Regions from separate parts of the Pseudomonas knackmussii B13 genome, predicted to be linked through region 2. Evidence: riboswitches for the same ligand, from Rfam matches in the RefSeq annotation. Region 2 holds a riboswitch; the other holds the start of a gene.

The links. A riboswitch is a leader RNA that binds a small molecule or an ion and turns the genes downstream of it on or off. The one in region 2 is predicted to bind manganese.
Region 1: linked by a shared signal. The riboswitch ahead of PKB_RS22955 (TMEM165/GDT1 family protein) and the one ahead of PKB_RS24635 (sodium:calcium antiporter) in region 2 are both predicted to bind manganese.

What each region holds. Positions count from the first base shown of each region.
Region 1 covers NZ_HG322950.1:4,906,291-4,909,466, forward strand. The annotation lists gene PKB_RS22950 (amino acid permease) at 5-1,480, shown strand; yybP-ykoY riboswitch at 1,514-1,645, shown strand; gene PKB_RS22955 (TMEM165/GDT1 family protein) at 1,738-2,319, shown strand; gene PKB_RS22960 (ketosteroid isomerase-related protein) at 2,416-2,859, shown strand; gene PKB_RS22965 (NAD-dependent epimerase/dehydratase family protein) at 2,952-3,176, opposite strand, start outside.
Region 2 covers NZ_HG322950.1:5,271,784-5,274,959, forward strand. The annotation lists gene PKB_RS24630 (acetyl-CoA carboxylase family protein) at 1-1,367, shown strand, start outside; yybP-ykoY riboswitch at 1,406-1,582, shown strand; gene PKB_RS24635 (sodium:calcium antiporter) at 1,640-2,650, shown strand; gene PKB_RS24640 (type 1 glutamine amidotransferase domain-containing protein) at 2,751-3,176, shown strand, end outside.

The DNA of each region.
Region 1 (3,176 bases), 370 kb from region 2:
CAATCTGAATGACGCTCCGGCGTCGGCGCAGCAAAGCGCTCCCCACCTCAAGCGCGCGCTCAAGCCGCGCCACCTGAACATGATCGCCATCGGCGGCTCCATCGGCACCGGCCTGTTTGTCGCCTCCGGCAGCACGGTGGCCACCGCCGGCCCGGGCGGCGCCCTGCTGGCCTATGCGCTGATCGGCGTCATGGTGTTCTTCCTGATGACCAGCCTCGGCGAGATGGCCGCCTACATTCCCGATTCGGGGTCCTTCTCGACCTACGGCAGCCGCTTCGTCGACGACGGCTTCGGCTTCGCCATGGGTTGGAACTACTGGTACAACTGGGCGGTGACCATCGCCGCGGAACTGGTCGCGGCGCAGCTGGTGATGAACTTCTGGTTCCCCGACGTTCCAGGCATCTACTGGAGCGCCGGCTTCCTCGCCATCATGTTCCTGCTCAACGTCTTCTCGGTGAAGGGCTTCGGCGAGGCCGAGTTCTGGTTCGCGCTGATCAAGGTGGTCGCCGTGGTGATCTTCATCGGCATCGGCCTGGCCAGCATCGTCGGCATCATGCACGGCATCGACGCGCCCGGATTCAGCAACTTCACCACTGGCGACGCGCCCTTCGTTGGTGGCCTGCAGGCGATGATCGGGGTGGCGATGATCGCCGGCTTCTCGTTCCAGGGCACCGAACTGATCGGGGTCGCCGCCGGCGAGTCGGAGCACCCGCACAAGTCGATCCCCAAGGCGATCCGCCAGGTGTTCTGGCGAATCCTGATGTTCTACATCCTGGCGATCTTCGTCATCGGCATGCTGATTCCCTACACCGATCCCAACCTGCTGAAGACCGACAGCAGCGACATCAGCACCTCGCCGTTCACCCTGCTGTTCCAGCGCGCCGGCCTCGCGGCCGCAGCCGGGGTGATGAACGCGGTGATCCTTTCGGCGATCCTCTCCGCCGGCAACTCCGGGATGTACGCCTCGACCCGCATGCTCTACATGATGGCCGTGCACGGCCAGGCCCCGCGCGTGTTTGCCCAACTGTCGAAGAGCGGTGTGCCGCGCCAGGCGCTGCTGGCCACCACCCTGGTCGGCGCGCTGTGCTTCCTCACCAGCTTCATCGGCGACAAGACCGTCTACACCTGGCTGCTGAACACCTCGGGCATGTGCGGCTTCATCGTCTGGCTGGGCATCGCCGCCTCGCACTACCGCTTCCGCAAGGGCTTCCTGGCACAGGGCGGGCGCCTGGAGGACTTGCCCTACCGCGCCAAGTGGTTCCCCTTCGGCCCGCTGTTCGCCTTCAGCCTGTGCCTGGCGATCACCCTCGGGCAGAACTACCAGGCCTTCATCGGCGAGCGCATCGACTGGGCGGGCCTGGCCGCCACCTACATCAGCCTGCCGCTGTTCCTGGCGATCTGGTGGGGCTACCGGCTCAAGCACGGCAGCCGCTTCGTGCGCTACGAGGAAATGGACGTCCGCGCCGGCGACGACGACTGACCGGCGCGCCTTGCCCTCCCTGCCCGAGTTGGGCAGAATGCGCGCCGTCCTAGGGGAGTAGTCTCCCGCGAGCGGCCTGCGGCCCTCGCCCGGCGCGCGTCAACATACTTGGCCCACAGGCCATGGCGCGTGCGACCCTCGGCCCGTCTCCCGGGCCGAGGGTTTGACAAGACCTATGACACGAGCGATCCGGCCCGGGGCGGGCGGATGGCACGTGTCATGGTGCTCTGTCGACCCGCCCCCAAGGAAAAAGCCTGATGGAATCCCTCTTCGTCCCGATCCTCGTGGTCGCCCTCGCCGAAATCGGCGACAAGACGCAACTGCTCGCCCTCGTCCTCGCCGCGCGCTTCCGCAAGCCCTGGCCGATCATCGCCGGCATCATCGCCGCCACCCTGGCCAACCACTTCGTCGCCGGCGCCGTCGGCAAATGGGTCTCGACCTTCTTCTCCGAAGCCACGCTGAGCTGGCTGCTGGCCGCGTCCTTCCTCGCCGTGGCGGCCTGGACGCTGATTCCGGACAAGCTGGACGACGACGAAGGCGGCGGCCTGAAGAAATTCGGCCCCTTCCTCACCACCCTGATCGCCTTCTTCCTCGCCGAGATGGGCGACAAGACCCAGGTCGCCACCGTGATGCTCGCCGCGCAGTACCCGCATTTCTGGCTGGTCGTGGCCGGCACCACCATCGGCATGTTGCTGGCCAACGTGCCAGTCGTCCTGGCCGGCAACTTCGCCGCCGAACGCCTGCCGCTGGCGCTCATCCGCCGCCTGGCGGCCAGCGCCTTCGCCGTGCTCGGCCTGGCTGCAGCCTGGCACGCGGCGAAGCTCTCCGGGTTGTTCTGAGGTTTCTTACGCTAACCACCGGCGGTCGGGCCAATGCCCGGCCGCCGCACCAGCTCCTAGACTGTCGGCCGTCGCCCCCTGCTGAAGGAAACAGCCATGACCGACAAGGACCTCAAGCGCCTGGCGCGCCATCACATCGACCTGAGCTGGAACAAGGGCCGCCTGGCCCTGGCCAGCCAGATGCACAGCCCCGACTTCCTCTACAAGAGCAGCTTCGCCGCCCAGCCCCTGGGCAGCGCCGGCTACTGCCGCCTGATCGAAGGCATCCGCGCGTCCATGGACGAGCTGGACGTGGTCATCGAGGAGTGCCTCCAGGAAGGCAACAAGGTGTTCACCTGGAGCACCCTGGTCGGCAGCATCAGCCGCCCGGCCTTCGGCTATCCGGCCAGCGACCGCGTGGTGAGCATCCCCGGCATGGCCTTCTGGTTGTTCAACAGCCAGGGCCAGCTGCAGGAACTCTGCACGCTGATCGACATGGAAAGCTTCCGCAGCCAGATGGGCCTGCAGCCAAGGCCATTGGCGGAGCAGACGCTGCCCTAGCCAACCCTGTAGGAGCGCGCCATGCGCGCGATTCGCGGCCATGGGCCGCTCCTACACAGGTCATCCCCGCGAACGCGGGGACCCAGCCAGCCTCACAGGTAGCCGTTGGAGCGGAACCAGGCGATCGCCCGGCGCAGCGTATCTTCCAGCGGCACGCTGCTCTGGAAGCCCAGCTCGTCGCGGGCCTTGCGCCCGTCGAGGAACTGCCCGCCGGCCATGACCTCGATGGCGGTGTCGTCGAGCAGCGGCAGCTTTCCGGTCAGCCGGTAGCGCCAGCGGCCCAGGGTCGCCAGCGCGCGGGCGCGATGCAGCGGCAT
Region 2 (3,176 bases):
GCCTGGAGGAGTTGCAGGCGATCAGCCCGGCGGACGGCCTGGTCACAGGCCTGGGTAGCGTCAACGCAGCGCTGTTCGACGAAGAGGCCGCGCGCTGCCTGGCCATCGCCTACGACTACACGGTGTTCGCCGGCACCCAGGGCGTGATGAACCACAAGAAGAGCGACCGCATGCTGCAACTCGCGGAGCAGTGGCGCATCCCGCTGGTGCTCTTCGCCGAAGGCGGCGGCGGGCGCCCCGGTGACAGCGATTACCTGGGCGTCGCCGGGCTCGACTGCGCCACCTTCATGGGCATGGCGAAACTCTCCGGGCTGGTGCCGCTGGTGGGTGTGGCGTCCGGCCGCTGCTTCGCCGGCAACGCCGCTTTGCTCGGCTGCTGCGACGTGATCATCGCCACCCGTGACAGCAGCATCGGCATGGCGGGCCCGGCGATGATCGAAGGCGGCGGCCTGGGCCGCTATGCCGCCGAAGAGGTCGGGCCAAGCCACGTGCAGGGCCCGAACGGCGTGATCGACGTGCTGGTGGAAGACGAGGCCGAAGCCACCCGCATCGCCCGCCAGTACCTGTCGTACTTCCAGGGCGAACTGCGCGACTGGCAGTGCGCCGACCAGCGCCTGCTGCGCCACGCCGTGCCGGAGAACCGCCTGCGCGCCTACGACATCCGCCAGGTCATCGCCACCCTCGCCGACGAAGGCTCGGTGCTGGAACTGCGCCGCCAGTTCGCACCCGGCATGATCACCGCGCTTGTGCGCATCGAGGGCAAGCCCTTCGGCCTGATCGCCAACAACCCCGCGCACCTGGGCGGCGCCATTGACGCCGTGGCCGGCGACAAGGCCGCGCGCTTCATGCAGCTGTGCGACGCCTTCGACTTGCCGCTGCTTTCGCTGTGCGACACCCCCGGCTTCATGGTCGGCCCGGAGGCGGAGAAGCAGGGCACGGTGCGGCACGTCTCGCGCATGTTCGTCACCGCCGCGAGCCTGAGCGTGCCCTTCTTCACCGTGGTCCTGCGCAAGGGCTACGGCCTGGGCGCCATGGCCATGGCTGCCGGCAGCTTCCACGCTTCGCTGTTCACCATCGCCTGGCCCAGCGGCGAGTTCGGCGCCATGGGCCTGGAAGGTGCGGTACGCCTGGGCTACGCCAAGGAACTGGCCGCCGTGGAAGACCCGCAGGAGCGGCAGAAGCTGTTCGACAGGATGGTCGCGGCCGCCTACCGCAACGGCAAAGGCCTGAACATGGCGAGCTTCCTGGAAATCGACGACGTCATCGACCCGGCCGAGACGCGCCGCTGGCTGCTGCGCGGCCTGGCCTCGGCGCCGAAGCCGGCAAAACGCGAGGGCAAGAAGCGCCCGCTCATCGACACATGGTGAAACAAACCCTTGAGCGCGCCGGGCATTCCGCTAGAATGCCCGGCGTCATTGGGGAGTAGCCGCCCGCCCGGTCCGTCCGGCGGGGATCACGCCAACATCCTTGGCCCGCAGGCCATGGTGTGATCAGCGCAGCGCCTGGCAAGACCTTTGACCATGCAACCTCCGCAACGGCCGGGGAGGCGCATGGTCATGGGTATCACACCGGCCGGGAGTTCCACCGTGATGCACCTTTCGCACCCCGCTTCGCCTTCTCGCCACGAGGAGCGCGCCGCATGCTGACTTTCGTCCTCGAACTGCTCGGCATGCTTTTGCTGATCCTGGTTGCTGCAGAAGTCTTCACCAACGCCCTGGAACACTTCGGCGAACGCCTCGGCATCTCCGAAGGCGTCACCGGCTCGCTGTTCGCCGCCATCGGCACCGCCCTGCCGGAAACCCTTGTCCCGCTGCTGGCCCTGCTCGCCGGCACCAGCAACGTGACGGTGAACGAGGAAGTCGGCGTCGGCGCCATCCTCGGCGCACCGCTGATGCTGTCCACCCTCTCCGCCTGCCTGATGGCCTGCTTCGTCATCGGCAAGCGCGGCCTGCGCGGGCGCCTGAAACCAGAGCGCAGCGGCCTGCTGCGCGACCTGAACTTCTTCCTCCTGGCGTTCACCCTGGCGACGCTGGCAATGTTCGTACCCTCGCAGCTGCACACCTACCGCATCGGCCTGAGCGTGCTGCTGGTGCTCACCTATATCGGCTACATCACGCTGACCATCCGAGCTTCGCGTGATCTCGTGGACGATGGCCATGGCACCGAGGCCGACGGCCCCATGCTGCTGTCGCGCATCGGCCTGCCGACCAACGCCTTCACCATCGCCCTGCAGCTGGTACTTGGCCTGGCCATGCTGGTGGCCGGCGCCAAAGGCTTCATCCACGGCGTGGAAGGCCTGTCGAACCTGCTCGGAGTATCCGCCCTGCTGATCTCGTTGCTGATCATCCCGATCGCCACCGAGCTGCCGGAAAAGGTCAACAGCATCCTCTGGGTACGTCGCGGCAAGGACACCCTGGCCTTCGGCAACATCACCGGCGCCATGGTCTTCCAGGGCACCCTGCTGCCGGCCATCGGCATCCTGCTGACACCCTGGCAGCCGCGCATCGAAGTACTGACCGGCGTGCTGATCACCCTGCTCGCCGCGGTCTGGCTGCGCATCAATGCGCATCGGGACGGCATCGCCGCGTGGGTCCTGCTGGGCAACGGCGCGCTCTACGTCACCTACCTGGCGATCACCCTGTCGCACTGACCGGCGCGCCGTGCAAGGCCGTCCGCAGCGCCTAAACTGACGGGTTCCAGCCAGCGCCACGGCGCTGGCTGCCGTCATACGCTGCAAGTAAGGAGAGGCCATGAAGATCCTGGTAGTGCTCACTTCCCACGATCAGTTGGGCGACACCGGCAAGAAGACCGGATTCTGGCTGGAGGAATTCGCCGCGCCCTACTACGTGTTCAAGGACGCAGGCGCCGAACTGACCCTGGCGTCGCCCAAGGGCGGGCACCCGCCGCTCGACCCCAAGAGTGACGAACCCGACGCCCAGACTCCGGCCACCGAGCGCTTCCGCCAGGACGCCGCGGCCCAGGCCGAACTGGCCAGCACGCGCGTGCTGGCCGAGGTCAGCGAGGACGACTACGACGCCATCTTCTACCCCGGCGGCCACGGCCCGCTCTGGGACCTGGCCGAGGACCGGCACTCCATCGCCCTGATCGAAGCCTTCGCCAACGCCGGCAAGCCAGTGGCCGCGGTCTGCCACGCACCGGGCGTGCTGCGCCACGTG